Regions from separate parts of the Acidihalobacter sp. genome, predicted to be linked through region 1. Evidence: predicted binding sites of a transcription regulator. Region 1 holds the regulator's gene; the other holds the start of a gene.
What was found. The regulator FliA, encoded in region 1, starts transcription of late flagellar genes. The targets are predictions, from matches to a motif close to GCTAAAGTTNNNNNNNNNNCNGCCGATA.

Region 1 (8,448 bases):
CAGTCGTTCATGCTGATGCGCGGCGTACTCGGAGGGTAGGACGTGGCCGCCGGCGACGATTTCCAGGAACGCACTGAACAGGCAACCCCCAAACGCCTGCGCGAGGCGCGTGAGAAGGGGCAGGTTCCGCGTTCGCGCGAGTTGAACACCATGGCCGTGTTGCTGGCGGCATCCGGTGGCCTGCTGACGCTCGGACCAAGCCTCGGCCAGGGTTTGTACGATCTGGTGCGCAACGGTCTCGTTCTGAATCGCAGCCTGGTCACCGATCCAGCAATGATGTACCCGGTCATGGTCGGCACCATTCGGCAGGCCTTGTGGCTGTTGACGCCGATGCTGCTGTTGCTGGTGCTGGCGGCCCTGATCGCCTCGGTGGTTTTGGGCGGACTGAATTTCAGCGCCCAGGCCCTGAGTTTCCGTTGGGATCGCCTGGATCCGGTCAAGGGTCTGGGCAGGGTGTTCTCGGTCAACGGCCTGATGGAGCTGGCCAAGGCGTTGGTCAAGTTCCTGCTGGTGGCCAGCGTGGCGGTGATGCTGCTCTGGTACGACGCGCCGAAGTTGGTGGGGTTGGGCAGTCAGAACCTGCTGCCGGCCATGGTGCATGCCGGTTCGATGATCGGCTGGGGATTTCTGTTGCTGTCGGCGACGCTGGTGCTGATTGCCTCGGTGGATGCGCCGTTCCAGCTCTGGCAGCACGCCAAACAGCTGCGCATGACCCGCCAGGAAGTGCGTGACGAAAGCAAGGAGACCGAAGGCCAGCCCGAGATCAAGGGACGCCAGCGCGCACTGCAGCGAGAGATTGCCCGCCGCCGCATGATGGAGGAGGTGCCGCGGGCGGACGTGGTGGTGACCAACCCGACGCACTTCGCCGTGGCCCTGCGCTACGACGAGGATGGCGCGGGTGCGCCCAAGGTCGTGGCCAAGGGCACCGAACTGGTCGCGGCGCGCATTCGCGAGCTGGCACAGGAGAACGACGTGCCGGTGCATTCCGCGCCGCCTCTGGCGCGTGCGCTGTATACCCACACCCGGCTTGGCGAGGAGATCCCGGCGGCTTTGTACGTGGCCGTGGCGCAACTGTTGGCCTACGTCTACCAGCTCAAGGCCGGGGTCGCGGAGGCCGGGGCGGAACTGGAGCTGCCGATTCCGCAGGAATACGCCGTGCCCGGTGCAGAGGAGCGTGAGTGATGGCGGAGCAGGCGACCGGAGTGATGGGCAACGTGCGCAGCCTGGCCGCATTCGGCCTGGGCGTGCCGGTGGTGTTGCTCGCCATGCTGGCGATGATCACGCTGCCGTTGCCGCCGTTTGCGCTGGACGTGCTGTTCACCTTCAATATTGCGCTGTCGATGGTCGTCGTGCTGATGACCGTGTACGCGCGGCGTCCGCTGGATTTCGCTATCTTCCCCACGGTTCTGCTGATCGCCACGCTGCTGCGCCTGGCGCTCAACGTCGCCTCCACGCGCGTGGTGCTGCTCAACGGCTACACCGGCACCGGCGCCGCCGGGCGCGTGATCGAGGCTTTCGGCAACTTCGTCGTCGGCGGCAACTACGCCGTCGGTCTGGTGGTGTTCATCATCCTGGTGGTGATCAATTTCGTGGTCGTCACCAAGGGTGCGGGCCGTGTGTCGGAAGTGAGCGCCCGCTTCACCCTGGATGCGATGCCCGGTAAGCAGATGGCGATCGATGCGGATCTCAACGCCGGCATCATTACCCAGGACGAGGCCCGGGTACGGCGCGAGGATATCGGCCGCGAGGCGGATTTCTACGGCTCCATGGACGGCGCCAGCAAGTTCGTGCGCGGCGACGCCGTGGCCGGCATCATCATCCTATTCGTCAACATCATCGGCGGTTTGGTGATCGGCATGGTGCAGCACGCCATGAGCCTTTCGCAGGCCACCCACAACTACGTTCTGCTGACCATCGGCGACGGACTCGTCGCGCAGATTCCGTCGCTGCTGCTGGCGACCGCCACGGCAATCATCGTCACCCGCGTGTCCTCGGCGCAGGATATGGGCGAGCAGGTGGTCACGCAGCTGTTCGGCTCTCCGCGTGCGCTGTTCATCACGGCGGGCGTACTCGGCCTGCTCGGCATGGTGCCGGGTATGCCGAACGTCGTGTTCCTGGGGCTGGCCTCCATTCTCGCCGTCGGCGGCTTCATGATCATGCGCGGACGCCAGCAGGCCGAGGCGGCCGCCGCGGAACCGCCCGAGGGGCCGGTCGAGCCGCAGCAGCGCGAGCTGTCATGGGACGACGTTGCACCGGTCGATATCGTTGGTCTGGAGGTTGGCTACCGCCTGATTCCGCTGGTAGACAAAAGTCAGGGCGGAGTGTTGATGACGCGCATCAAGGGCGTGCGGCGCAAGCTCTCGCAGGAGCTGGGCTTCCTCGTGCACCCCGTGCACATCCGGGATAATCTCGAACTTACCCCCAATGCCTACCGCATCAGCCTCAACGGCGTGCCCGTCGGCGAGGCCGAGGTGTATCCCGACCGCGAGCTGGCGATCAATCCGGGGTCGGTGTTCGGGCAGTTGGACGGGCTCGCCACGCGTGATCCCAGTTTCGGTCTGGAGGCGGTGTGGATCGAGCCCGGCAACCGCGACCAGGCTCAGACTCTGGGCTATACCGTGGTCGATGCGGCCACCGTGATCGCCACGCACCTGAGCCAGATCCTGCAGGCCCATGCGCACGAGTTGCTGGGTCACGAAGAGGTCCAGCATCTGTTGGACATGCTTGGCAGGAGTGCACCCAAGCTGGTCGAGAACCTGACCCCGAAACCGCTGCCGCTCGGCGTGGTGCTCAAGGTGTTGCAGAATCTGCTGGCCGAGGGCATTCCGATCAGGGACCTGCGCACGATCGCCGAATCCTTGGCGGCCCAGGCCGGAAAGAGTCAAGACCCCGACGTTTTGAGTTCCAGCGTACGGGCCTCGCTGAGCCGTACGATCATCCAGCATATCTACGGCATGGCGGACGAACTGAATTTGATGACGTTGGATCCCACGCTGGAACAGATGTTGCAAAAGTCAGTGCAGAGTGGCGGCGGATTGGCGCTGGAGCCGGGTCTGGCCGAACGTTTGCAGCAGGCGGTCGGCGAGGCGGCGCAGCGTCAGGAGTTGGCTGGAGAGCCTGCGGTACTGGTTGTTTCTCCGGATCTGAGGCCTTGGTTGGCGCGCTGGCTGCGTTCCGCGGTTCGCGGTCTGCACGTGCTGGCGTTCACGGAAATTCCGGACAACAAGCGCCTGCGCATCGTGGCCACCGTTGGCGGAGAGTCCGGCGGTACCTCGCCGGGCCGCGCGGCATGAGGAAGGCCTTGTCTGAGGCCTTCCTTGGGGAAGGGTTTGAGGGGTTCGAATGAAGATCAAACGCTTTATGGCTCAGGACATGCGTCAGGCGATTCGCTTGGTGCGCGATTCGCTGGGCGCCGATGCGGTGATACTTTCCAGCCGTCAGGTCGACGGCGGCATCGAGTTGATGGCGGCAGTCGATTTCGACGCCGAGTTGGTCGCGGACATGACGCGGCGCAGCGAGCCGGCCCCGCGGGCAGCCGCGGCTTTGCCGGCTGCCGCACCCAAAGCCGCTACCCCTGCGGTTGCCGCAAGCCTGCGCGAGGATGCACCCTGGCCGCGGACGGAGCAGCCGGCGAAGGTTGCGAAGCCAAGTGCCGAGGAGGACGACAGCGCGACGGTGAGCGCGTTACGGCGCGAGCTGGCATCGATGCGCGATCTGCTGGAAGGACAGCTGGCGCGCATCGCCTGGAGTGAGTTCGCGCGTGAGCGCCCGCGCCAGGCCGAGGTGGTGCGTCAACTCGAGCGCATGGGGATGGATGCCGATCTGGCACGGGCCATCGCAGAAGCCGGTCCACCCACGGATGACTTTCGACATGCATGGCGCGATGCGCTGGCGACGCTGGCCGACCGCCTGCATCTAGGCAACGATGAGATTGTGCAGGATGGTGGCGTTATCGCCTTGCTCGGGCCCACGGGCGTCGGCAAGACGACCACCCTGGCCAAGCTGGCTGCGCGCTACATCATCCGCCATGGACGCGGTCATGTGGCCCTGGTGAGTACCGACGGGTACCGCATCGGCGCACATGCCCAGCTGACGACGCTGGGCCAGTTGCTCGGCGTCCCGGTTTATCAGGCCGAATGCGCCGAGGAACTGCGCCGCCTTCTGCCAGGTCTCAACGACAAGCGTCTGATATTGATCGATACTCCTGGAATGTCACCTCGGGACGAACATCTACAGGAACAGTTGCAGGCGTTGGCTGATGTGCCCGAAGTGCGTCTGTACATGGTGCTGGCCGCGAATATGGCGCGCGGCGCCTTGGGTGAGACGCTGCGGCGTTTCGGGCAGGCGCCGTTGAGTGGCGTCGTCTTGACCAAGCTGGACGAGGCGGAGAGCCTGGGAGAGCCGTTTTCGGCGTTGATCGGATATGGAGGCCTGCGTTTGAGCTATCTTGGTACTGGGCAGCGCATCGCGGAGGACCTCGAGCCGGCGCGGCTGCAGCGACTGCTGGGGCAGGCTGTGGAACTGGCCAAACGCCGCCGCAGCGAAGACTGGAGCATGGTCGGTGCACGAGGCAATGACAGGAGTTCGAAGCATGCTTATGCCGGATAAGGCCGAAGATCAGGCTCAGGGCCTGCAGCGGGTGCGGGAGTCGCAACCGGTGCGGGTACTCGCCGTGACCAGTGGCAAGGGCGGCGTGGGCAAGACGAACGTTTCGGTGAATCTGGCCACCGCATTGGCCGGTCTCGGCCGCCAGGTCATGTTGATGGATGCGGATCTGGGGCTGGCCAATGTGGACGTGGTGCTCGGTCTGCAGACCACCGCCAATCTGTCGCACGTCATCAGCGGCGAGTGCACTCTGGACGAAATCCTGGTGTCGGGGCCGCGGGGGATTCAGGTGGTGCCGGGGGCATCGGGCGTGTCGCGCATGGCCGGTCTCTCGCAGGCCGAGCATGCCGGATTGATCCGAGCCTTCAGTGAGTTGAGCGTGCCGCTGGACGTACTGGTGGTCGATACCCCGGCGGGTATTTCCGACGAGGTGATCAGTTTCAGCCGCGCAGCACAGGAGGTCATCGTCGTAGTCTGCGACGAGCCGGCTTCGATGACCGACGCCTATGCGCTGATCAAGGTGCTCAGTCGCGAACACGGCATCGGGCGTTTCCATATCCTGGCCAACCGGGTGCGCGACGGACAGGAAGGCAATGTCCTCTACCGCAAGATGGCGGCTGTGTGCGGTCGTTTTTTGGACGTGACCCTGCACTACATAGGGGCGGTCCCGGAAGATCCGATGTTGCGTCAGGCCGTGCAGCGTCAGGGCGCGGTGGTGGAAATGTACCCGGGCAGCCCTTCCGGCCGCGCATTCAAGAATTTGGCTCTGCGTGCCGATAACTGGCCTGTACAGAGCGGCACACGGGGGCATTTGGAGTTTTTTGTCGAGCGTTTGCTGAACGCGCCATCGGCAGTCGAAGCACTGTGGGGCGATTGAGCATGTATGCGGTGAGTGATACGCAGGATGTCGATCGGCTGGTGGCGCAACACGTTCCGCTGGTCAAGCGTATCGCTTATCACCTGATCCACCGCTTGCCCGCCAATGTGCAGGTCGACGATCTGGTGCAATCGGGGATCGTGGGGTTGATCGAAGCGGCCCGTAACTACCAGTCGGATCAGGGAGCTAGCTTCGAGACTTATGCCGGCATCCGAGTACGCGGCGCCATGCTGGACGAAGTGCGGCGCAGCGATTGGGCGCCGCGCTCCGTGCACCGCAAGGCGCGCGAGTTGTCTGCTGCCGTGCGTGCAGTGGAGAATCGTGTCGGCCGTGCGGCGCGCGATGCCGAGATCGCGGAGGAACTGGGTGTCGACCTGAATGAATACCATCAATGGGCACGCGATGCGTCAAGCCATCAGGTGTTCAGTTTTAATGACTCGCTGGGCGAGAGTGAAAGCGAAAGTCGCGACGCGACATTGCCTGGCGGCGGACATAATCCGTATGAGGCGCTGGCGGATGATGACTTTCGAGAGGCATTGGCGAGTACAATTGCCGGTTTGCCGGAGCGTGAGGCGTTAGTGCTGTCGTTGTACTACGACGACGAGCTGAATTTGCGCGAGATCGGTGAGGTCTTGGGCGTGACCGAATCGCGGGTATCGCAGATCCACAGTCAGGCATTGGTGCGATTGCGAGCGAGGATGGTCGACTGGCGGGGCTAGCGCTGCGTCTACAGCGTGTTAGCGTGATCGGATTCCGGCCTGTTGGGCGCCAAGCAACGTCCGAAACATGAATCAAAACAATGAGGTGTGTTTGTGAACAAGGACATGCAGATTCTCGTCGTGGATGATTTTTCGACGATGCGTCGCATCATCAAGAATCTCCTGCGCGAACTGGGCTTCAACAACGCCGCAGAGGCGGATGACGGCACCAGTGCGTTGCCGATGCTGCAGACCGGCAAATACGATTTCCTCATCACCGACTGGAATATGCCGAAGATGCCGGGCATCGAGCTTCTCAGGGCTGTGCGGGCCGACCCGAAGCTCGCCTCGCTACCGGTGCTCATGGTCACGGCGGAGGCGCGCCGGGACCAGATCGTCGAGGCGGCGCAGGCCGGTGTCAACGGCTATGTGGTCAAGCCTTTTTCGGCGGAGACGCTGAAGGAAAAAATTGAAAAAATCTTCGAGCGTCTGGAAGGGTGATGTCGTGAGCGATCAGGAAAACAATCAGTCGGAAAGTACGGACGACCGCCTGCAGGTGGCGCGCAATCTGGTGAGCGCGCTGGAGAGCGGCGATGAAAGCGAAGTGGCAACGCTGCTGGACACGCTGGGCGCCCAGCACGAGCGAAGCCTGTTCAATGAGTTGGGACGCCTGACGCGCCAGCTGCACGAAGCGCTGAACAGTTTTCGCATGGATTCGCGTCTGAGCGAAATCACCGAAACCGATATCCCCGACGCCAAGGAGAGGCTCAGTTACGTGGTCACCATGACCGAACAGGCCGCGAACCGGACGCTGAATGCGATCGAGGACAGCATGCCCCGCCTGAGCCGTATCAGCGACCGTTCGGGTGAACTTGCGCAGAGCTGGGAGCGTTTTCGCAGCCGCGAACTGGATGTGCAGGAATTCCGTGAACTCAGCCGCGAATTGAGCGAGTTCCTGGGGTGCGCGAAGGAAGAGAGCGTCGCCGTTTCCGCGCAGCTTTCCGAGGTCATGATGGCGCAGGATTTTCAGGATCTGACCGGCCAGGTGATCCGCCGTGTCATCGATCTGGTGCAGGAAGTCGAAGAGGGACTGGTCGGTCTGGTGCGGGTCGCCGGCGAGCGCATGGCCCGTACGACTGAAGAAATCCCGACTGCGGCCGAAAACAAGAATGACAGCCATGGTTACGGACCGGCCGTGCCGGGCGTGGACAAGGCTGACGTCGTACACGGTCAGGATGAAGTCGACGATCTGTTGTCCAGTCTCGGTTTCTGATTCTGAAGAACGATTGGCGTATCCGTGCCCGCGGCTTAGCTGTGAACGTTGATTTCATCGACAACGGCGGCGCTTTGGTTGGCAGGCGTTGCGGTATGGCAAGGGGAAATACATGAGTATCGGGGCGGACGACGAACTGCTGCAGGATTTTTTGATCGAAGCCGGTGAAATCCTGGATGGCCTCGGCGGCCAGTTGTTGGATCTCGAGCGCGATCCCGCTGATTCCGACCTGCTGAACGCCATATTCCGAGGCTTTCATACCATCAAGGGTGGTGCTGGCTTCCTCGGGCTGCACCCGTTGGTTGATGTCTGTCATCACGCCGAGGACGTTTTCAACCAGCTGCGCCAGGGCGAACGCCAGGTCGATGCCGGGTTGATGGACGTCATTCTGGCGGTGGTGGATGCTCTGAATGTGATGTTCACCACCCTGCGGGCCGGTAGCGAGCCAGACCCCGCTGACGAGGCGCTAATGTCGCGCCTGACCGCACTGGCCGCGGGCGAGCAGGTGGAAGTCGCGCCGCCGCCGGCTGCTGTCGATGAAGCCGACGCGGAATTCGAAGCCATGCTCGAGGCATCTGCGGAGCCGGAGGTGGCGTCAGCGTCTCAGGAGTCTGAAGCCGACCAGTCCGGTGCGCAGTCGGACGAGATTACCGATGCGGAATTTGAGGCTCTGCTGGATCAGTTGCACGGCGAGGGCAAACATAGCGGTCAGCCGGAAGGGGAAGAACCGGCCACGCCCGCCGCCTCCGGCGGCAACGAGATTAGCGAGGATGAGTTCGAGGCACTGCTCGATCAGTTGCATGGCGCCGGTGCCGCGCCGCAGGGCGGCAGCGGACAGACTGCCGATGCGCCCAAGCCCAAGGCAGATGGCAAGTCCGAGGTGAAGGCGAAGCAGGACAATAGCAAGCCGTCTGCCCCGGCTCGGCCCGAATCTCGGCCCGCGCCGGCGGCTGCTCCCAAGGCGGTGCAGACGCCACCGGCCGAGACCACCGTAC
Region 2 (8,448 bases), on a different contig from region 1:
ATCGACCAGGAGTCGACGCCGGTGCCGACATTCAGCGACTGTTCGCCCTTGAGCAGGTGCGGTATGCCGCAGGCGAACTCGACGACCTCGAGACCGCGCACGACTTCGCCCCTGGCGTCGGATAACACCTTGCCGTGCTCGCGGGTGACGCACTCGGCCACCCGGTCGAGGTTGTCTTCCAGCAGTTGCTTGAAGCGGAACATCACGCGGGCGCGGCGCAGCGGCGTGGTCCCCGCCCAGCCCGGCAGCGCCGCCTCGGCGGCGTCGATCGCCGCGCGCGTCTGCACAGCGGAGGCCAGCGCCACCTCGGCGCTGTGTTCGCCGGTCGCAGGGTTGTATACCGGGGCGCGACGCGCGCCGGTGTCTTCGACCGCTCGGCCGTTGATGTAGTGATGGATCGTCTGCAGCCCCCCCGCCTGAACGGCGCTTTCGGTCACGCTCATGTATCGCTCTCCTGAGGACCGCGAACGGCCCGCCCTATCAATGGGATGAATATGGTTCAGTCGTCACTGCGCACGCCGCGGGACAACCACGGGCGCGTCGGGCCAGTCATGAGATGAAGGTAATAACAGTCATAGCCCACCGGCACACCTATAGGATGATAGCTGCTCTATGCCCTCAGACGCTCATCGTTATTGACTGTCTGCGTTTCACCCAGTGAACGGCTGTCACTACAGGCTTCATGCAGCAAGCAATCTGAGGGGGAGATTAGTCGGTGTTAATGGGTTTTTTCCAACTACGTCTCCTCGCGTCGCTGTGAATACTTCGGCATTGCGGAATGGAAGCTAAGCTCATGGGTAACCGCTCATCGAAACCGCACCGCCGTCTCGGTGAGCATCGCATGTCTGCGCAACAAACCGGGGGTGGTTGAAATGGACTCACTGAAAATCGGCCTGATCGGCAGCGGTTTCATGGGCAAGACCCACGCAATCGCTTTTCATGCGCTGCCCGTCGTATTCCCCACGACAAGAAAAGTGGTATGCGAAATGGTCGCCGACGCCACCGAGGAAATGGCTCGGCACGCGGCCGGCAGCCTGGGCTACAGGCGTTGGACAGCCGACTGAAAGGAACTTGCGAGCGATCCCGACATCGACGTCGTCGACATCTGCACACCCAACCACATGCACAAGGAAATAGCGCTGACCGCCATCGCCGCCGGCAAACACGTGTACTGCGAGAAACCCCTGTCCTTGAATCCTCGGGACTCTCTTGAAATGACCGAAGCCGCCGAGGAGCGGGGCGTTAAGACGCTGGTCGGTTTCAACTACGTGAAGAACCCGGCCACCGCACTTGCCAAGGAAATCATCGGCAACGGCGAGATCGGCAAAATCGTGCACTTCCGCGGTACCCACGTCGAGGACTACCTCTGCGATCCGCTGACGCCCTACACCTGGCGGCTGCAACGGAATTACGCCGGCTCGGGCGCGCTCGGCGACCTTTGCCACGTCATCAGCATGGCACAGTATCTGGTCGGCCCCATCACGGAGGTCTGCGGTGACATCCAGACCGTCATCTCAGAGCGGCCTCTTCCTGGCGCCATGGAGGAATGGGCTCCGGTGGAGAACGAGGATCAAGCGCATTTCATGGCGCGATTCGCGAACGGCGCGATCGGCACGCTCGAGGTCAGCCGCGTCGCCACCGGCCGCAAGATGGGACTGACCTACGAAATCACCGGCACCCAGGGCAGCCTCTACTTCGACCAGGAACGCATGAGCGAACTCAAGCTCTATGTGGCCAAGGAGCCTGCCGGCCGCCAGGGCTTCAAGACCCTGCTGCTCGGCCCTCAGCACCCCGACTATGCCGCGTTCAGCCCCGCGCCCGGCCACGGCCTGGGCTACAACGACATGAAAATCGTGGAAGCACGCGACCTCGTCGACGGCATCTCTGGCGCACGGCCACTGTGGCCCGATTTCCGCGCCGGCTGGGAGATCGATCGCATCATCGACGCCGTGCTGCGCTCGCACGAACAGCGACGCTGGATTTCTCTAGAGACGTCGTAATCATTGCAGCATGCCATCGCTTACGCCGGCGCTACGCCTGAGCAGCGCAAGACCGGCGTAAGCCCTTCATCTGCCATCACATCGAGCGGCATGCCCAATTCGCCTGCACAAATCAATCGCCTAAAGCGGCACGAAGACCAGCGCCAGGATGTCGTTCTGATAGTCACCCGTGGTCTTGTATTCGCGATAGCCCTGCGACACGGCTGCGCCGACCGCGTAGCGGGCGCCGTCATACACCAGTAATGCCGAAGTCCGTGCGCCGTTCTTCAGCGTGAACAGATCGGCTTCGAGCCGTAGCGTGGAACCGACATCGAGATCGGCGCAGCTGCTGGCGATGATGCGCCCGCCGCGATCTACGAAAACGCCGAACGCACCCTTCAGTACCGCGCCGTCGTCATCGCGCGGCAGCGTGTCGTCCAGCATCGCGGCGAACTGCGGTGCGGAATCGAACACGATACCGATGCCGCCCACCACGCGCCCGGCAGCGCCGGGCGCACGTATCGACGTGAGGTAAATGTAGGTATGGCGCTCGTCGTAGAACGGCGTGGCCACAAACGGGGACACGGCGTAGCGCTGCGACTCATGCACCGCGAGAGCGGTACGCACGATACTCTCGTCAGGCACGGTCTGCCCCAGCCATTCGCGCTGCCGCGCGTCGGATACGGCCACGATCGTACCGCGGGTATCGAACACGAACAGATTGCTGTAGACCGTGTAAAGACTGTTGATGTAGGCGAGCACATCGCCCAACGCCGCGTCATCCGCCGCACTACGCTCCGGCTGGGCGAGAATCTCGCAAAAACTCGACGTCAGCGCCCACCAGCGCACGTCGTTAGCTCGCTCGTACAGATTGCGGTCCATGATGTCAACGGCCTGGAAGGCCTGAAACTGCACTTCGCTGAGCAGCGAAGCCACCACCGTGCTGTAGAGATCGGAGATCGAGGCCTCGAACACGCCGCTGGTGCGTCGCCCGATGTCGCGGATTTCCTCCAGCACAGGACCAAACTCCGCTGCATCGCGCTTGGCGGAAACGATCTGTCCGTTGAGCACCACCAGAGTGAGGTCGTCGGTCACGCGCACTGCATCATGACTGATCCCTCGCAACTCGTCCGAGAACGCTTCCGCCGCCTGCAATCCGCCCTCTCCTGCAGCGGGTTCGTCCTCACCCGAGCCTGCGAAAGCCGAAGCCACCCTACGCATGACATGGCCCTGCCAATCGAGGCCGCGATACCCCTGGTAGCCCCGCGTGGTCTGCGTGCGCGCCACATACTGCTCGCCGCGATGCTGCATCAAACCGAGGTCCTCGCGCCCTTGTCCGTGCACACGGAACTGCGTGGGCAATACCTCCGGGTCGCTGCTGGCGAGCACCTGCCCTTCGGCGTCCAGAATCGCGAGCGTCTCACCAGGGCGCGCCAGATTGGCGAACACGCTGCGCATCTCATCGTCGAAGCGAAAGCACAAACACAATACGCCGAGCACCCTCGCGCCCGATCCGTCGCCGCTGGTGACGGGCGCAGAAAAGACGTGCGCGGCGCGACGCCTCGGCTGCAGGTCGGAAGGGCGAAATGTTTCGACGTAAGCCGCCCGACTGCTCAGCGTCTCGAGGATAAGCGGATCACGGCAGTGCTCGATCGGATTATCAGCGTCCAGATGCGCACGCACCCGCCCCTGCGGATCGAGTAGAACGATTTCATCGTAGACGCTGTATTTGGCGGTGTACTCTCGCAGCCGTCCGACGATGGCCCGCACCGACTCCGGAGACGACTCTGCTTCGCCCAGGAACGTGCGAATATCGCCATCGGTCGCGAGAAAGCCGACGTCGGCGGTACGTTCGAACAGATTGCGAACGAGGATATCTATCGCAACCTGGGCGCGGGCGCTAAATTCAAGCTCCAGTTTGCGGACGTTTTCCTTGATCAGATTGGCGATCAGCCGATCCTGCAGCGTCTCGAAGCGCCGCCGCGTATCCTGCATATCCTCTATCAGGGTCGCCCCCACCGCACGGCTGTTGATCTTCCCGATCAGGGTGACTTTCTGCCACCACTCGCCCAAGGCGTGCAGCGTCTTGTCGTAGCGCGTCACCAACGGCATATACCGCCGACACGCGGCATACAGCGCCGAATCACTCATGCGTTACCCCCCTTACAACTTGTTATTATCAGCCCGGACCGGCGACGTTCCGTCGACACTGAGAGACGGCAGAACGCTGCCGAGACACTCATCATCAGCCCCCGATGACGGAGCGCATTTACCCTCAAATGCCTCGGAAGCGGCCGACCAGATGCCGTAACTCGAAAGACAATCCCGCCAGATCGTTCGCCGCCTCGGTCGATTGTTCGATCGCGCCGACCGTTCCCTCGGTCGCATGGCGGATATTGCTGACGTTGCGGTTGATCTCCTCGGCCACCGCGGACTGCTGCTCCGCCGCCGTGGCGATCTGCGCCGCACGGTCGGCGATGTCGTGCACCATCTCGACGACCTCTCCCAGCGCCTCGGCCACCAGACCAACCTCCTGGCCCGCGGCTTTCGAACGCGCCTGCGTCGCGTCCATCGTCTCCACGGCACTTTCCGCGGTGTGGCCCACCCGCTCGATCATGTCGCGTATCTTGCCTGTTGCCTCCTGGGTCTTCTGCGCCAGCGACCTGACCTCTTCGGCCACCACGGCGAAGCCGCGTCCGTGCTCGCCGGCGCGTGCCGCCTCGATTGCGGCATTCAGCGCCAGCAGATTGGTCTGCTCGGCGATCTGATTGATCAGATTGACGATCCCGCCGATGTCGACCACGCCCCGGCTGAGATCGCCGACGGTCTGGCTGGAACGCGCCAGTTCACTTTCCAGCTGTTCCATCACGGCCACCGCGGATCCAGCACGCTGGGCGCTGGCCTGGCCATTCTGCGCGGCCTTGCTGGCAAGACTGCTGGTCTGTTCGATATTGCGTGCCACCTCCTGCGCCGTCGCGCTCATTTCGTTGATCGCTGCGGCCACCTGCTCGGTTTCCACACGCTGCTGCTGTGCGCCGGACTTGATCTGCTCGGAGGAGACGGACATCTCGCCCGATGACGCCGACACCTGGGTCGCGGAATGGGCGACCTGGGTAATCACCTCATGGATGCGTTCGACGAAACGATTGAACGCCAACGCGATGCGATCCATCTCGTCGCGCCCCTTCACTTCGAGGCGTTGCGAGAGATCCGCGTCGCCGGCTCCGACGTTTTCCATCATCTTGAGCAGAGTCCCGATGCGCGACACCGTCCCAACGATGGTCAGCAACAGGAAACCGCCGCCGAAGACCACGGCGCTCAGCAGCAGCGCCGTGCTCAGCACCCACGTATGGTTGATCGTTTGCGTGATTTCCGCCGCACGGCTCTGGCGTTGCTTCTCCAGCAAGGTATTCAGGTCGTGCAGCGCGGCACGCAGTTTCAGCCACGCCGCATTCTCCTTCGGCAGTATGCCGATGGCGCCGGTGTAGTTGCCGTCCAGCATGGCCTTGAGAATTTCCCCGCGAAGCGCGGCGACCGGTTGCCATTCCTGCGTAATCACTCCCAGTTTCTTCTCCACCGAGGGTTCGCCCCGCGCCAGTTTCCGTGCCTTGGCCAAGGTGGAATCGAACTCGGCGAACAGGCGTTCGAGGGCAGCCGCCTTGCCCGCATTCAGGTCATACGCCATCACCTGCATGCGCAACTGGCTCCCTCCATCCAGACCCACGATGGTCATCGTGCTGACTGCGGCGCTCAGGGGCAAAACGTGCTGAGACTGGACTCCGAACTCGACCTTGATCTTGTTGCTCATAAACATGGTCGTGGCGATGGCGGACAGGGCAAGCACGGCGGTCAACAGGGAAGCCAGCGCCAACCGCCCCTTGATCGTCGACAAGAACGCAAGCATGCATAGTTCCTTGGCGTTATAGGATTTCTCAGGACAAGCCGCGGTGTCCCGCAGCAGCGGTTCACAAAGCAAAATTCAAGCCGGCGCATCGGGCACCGGCCAGCACTTGTATCGGGTGTCCGCCGACTTTCTTGAGTAGTCGATTCGCGCCATGTTTCGGTGCTTAGCGCACCATTCGGGGGCAATTGCATAGCGCCAAATCGCAAGAACGCGGGGATTCGCCCCGCAGCGCACTTCAGTCCTCGTATTCGTCGTATTTCAACGCCTTGCCGCGGACCCGATCGACCGGATATTTCTCCTTGTTGATCAGAATCTTGCGGCGTGCCGCCGCCCAAAGATCGACATCCAGCTGATCCGCGATGCGCACCAGGTACAGCAGCACGTCGGCCAGTTCCTCCTCGACGCCGGCGCGTTTCCTGCCTGCCAGCGTGCGGCTCTCCTCCGGCGTTAACCATTGGAAATGTTCGACCAGCTCAGCGACCTCCACTGACAACGCCATGACCAGATTCTTGGGCGCATGAAACTGATCCCAGTCTCGCTCGCGGGCGAACTCGGCAAGTTCCCGGCGCAGGTTTTCCAACGGATCGACAGAGACCATGGATGGAACGCTCCCGGCAATGAGTCACAGCGGACGCCCTTCAGTCGCCCATCAAACGCGCCACCGTTGCAACATCGTCGAGCAGCGGGTAGCGCAGCGGGTCAGGCAGATTGTAGTGCCACCATTCATGCGGCTCGTGCGCCCAACCGGCGGCGGTCATGATTCCGAGCAGCACGGCGCGGTTGCGCTGGGCCTCTACGGGAATGTCCGTGCGCGCATGATAGGACTGAGGCACCATGGCGTCGAAACCGGTCCCCATTTCCAGCGGCTCGCCTGTCGCATCCGTCAAGGTCAGGTCGACGGCGACGCCGCGGCTATGCGTGGAGCCGCGCGAAGGGTCGGCAACGAACACCGGGTTCGCCAGAGCCTCCCACAAACGCTGCTGTGCAGCACTCGGACGATACGCGTCGTAGATCCGCAGGCACAAACCCTGGCCCTCGGCCAGATTGGCGGCGCGCAGCAGCGCTGCATGGGCATCGGGGTGCAGCAACGCGACCGCACGAGCGTAGATCGGTCGCCCGGTGATGTTGTCCGGCGTCGCATAGCGTAGATCAATGTCGATAGAGGGGTGATTGATTTCCAACAAAACAGAACTCTCCGAATAACGGGAAAAACGGCGTGCCCCACAGGGAGAACACCGTTAAGGGATCAGGCGGCTCCGGCGACACGATGGCATCTGACCTCGTGCGCCACGGGCAAGTCTTGAAGTCTATTCAACAGCTGCGGTCTCTCACAGCCGTCGGTGGCTCGCGGGCAACGCTCGCGGAAAAAGCACCCGGCCGGCAAGCTGCGATTCGAGGGCAATTCAGTGGTATCCGCCGGCGTTTGTGCCGCAGCCGGCTCACCAACCTGCGGCACCGATTCGAGCAACAGCCGAGTGTAGGGGTGGCGCGGCGCCCCAAGCACTTCTTCCGCAGCGCCGAGTTCGACGATCTGCCCCAGATACATCACGGCCACTCGGTCCGCCATGTGCCGGATCACCGAAACGTCGTGCGAAATGAACACGTAGGTCAGACCACGGCTGCGCTGCAACTCGAGCAGCAGATTGAGGATCTGCGCCTGCACGGAGACGTCCAACGCCGACGTCGGCTCGTCGAGGATGATCACCTCGGGATCTGACGCCAGCGCACGGGCGATGGCAATGCGCTGGCGCTGGCCGCCGGAGAACTCGTGCGCATAGCGATCTATGTGCTCCGCGCGCAGACCGACCTGCTCCGCCAGCCGCGCGGCCAGTTCGCGCAGCGTGGCACGGCCGGACCGGCGATGCAGGAACACCGGCTCGGTAATCACGCGCCACACGCGCATGCGCGGATCGAGCGACGAATTGGGATCCTGGAACACGATCTGCACGGGGCGAACATCGCCGGATGCGCCGCTGGCGACGCGCACCGCTCCGGCGCTGGGCCGCACCAGCCCCGTCAGCACCTGCGCCAACGTACTCTTGCCGCAGCCGGACTCGCCGACCACGCCCAGCGTCTCGCCGCGGCGCACCGTCAGGCCGACGCCGTTCAGCGCGTGAGCGTACGACTTCGGCCGCCCCAGCCAGTCGCGGCCGACCGGAAAACGTACCTGCAGATCCTCGACGACCAAAGGCACTGCGTCCAAAGCACTCATACGGACTTCCCCTCCATGTGTTCAAGCCAGCAGGCGGCCGTGTGCCCTGCGGCGCCCGTCCGCGTGAACATAGGCGGGCGTTCACCACAGCGCGCGGCCGCATGCTCGCAGCGCGGCGCAAAGGCACAGCCCGCCGGCGGCGCACGCAGATCGGGCACGCTGCCCGGTATGGCGCGCAGCGGCGCCTTGGGCGGCGCGCCCTCGGGCAAGCCGTTGAGCAGCGCGCGCGTGTAGGGATGCGCCGGCGCGGACAACACATCCCGCGTGCTCCCCGCCTCGACGACCCGCCCGGCGTACATGACGTAGACGCGGTCGGTGTACTGCGACACCACGCCCATATCGTGCGTGATGAG

Region 2: the regulator FliA is predicted to act here: its motif matches at 5,993-6,020, upstream of P8014_RS01635 (methyl-accepting chemotaxis protein).

What each region holds. Positions count from the first base shown of each region.
Region 1 covers NZ_JARRQY010000010.1:84,270-92,717, forward strand. Annotated here, with positions in the region: gene fliR (flagellar biosynthetic protein FliR) at 1-39, shown strand, start outside; gene flhB (flagellar biosynthesis protein FlhB) at 43-1,182, shown strand; gene flhA (flagellar biosynthesis protein FlhA) at 1,182-3,293, shown strand; gene flhF (flagellar biosynthesis protein FlhF) at 3,343-4,608, shown strand; gene P8014_RS04935 (MinD/ParA family protein) at 4,592-5,482, shown strand; gene P8014_RS04940 (RNA polymerase sigma factor FliA) at 5,485-6,201, shown strand; gene cheY (chemotaxis response regulator CheY) at 6,307-6,681, shown strand; gene P8014_RS04950 (protein phosphatase CheZ) at 6,686-7,453, shown strand; gene P8014_RS04955 (chemotaxis protein CheA) at 7,566-8,448, shown strand, end outside.
Region 2 covers NZ_JARRQY010000003.1:108,183-116,630, reverse strand. Annotated here, with positions in the region: gene P8014_RS01660 (aldehyde dehydrogenase family protein) at 1-443, opposite strand, end outside; gene P8014_RS01655 (hypothetical protein) at 873-1,064, shown strand; partial or broken gene P8014_RS01650 (Gfo/Idh/MocA family oxidoreductase) at 1,080-1,250, shown strand; gene P8014_RS01645 (Gfo/Idh/MocA family oxidoreductase) at 1,269-2,000, shown strand; gene P8014_RS01640 (hypothetical protein) at 2,121-4,130, opposite strand; gene P8014_RS01635 (methyl-accepting chemotaxis protein) at 4,255-5,883, opposite strand; gene P8014_RS01630 (nucleotide pyrophosphohydrolase) at 6,119-6,481, opposite strand; gene ddpX (D-alanyl-D-alanine dipeptidase) at 6,522-7,067, opposite strand; gene P8014_RS01620 (ABC transporter ATP-binding protein) at 7,130-8,095, opposite strand; gene P8014_RS01615 (ABC transporter ATP-binding protein) at 8,092-8,448, opposite strand, start outside.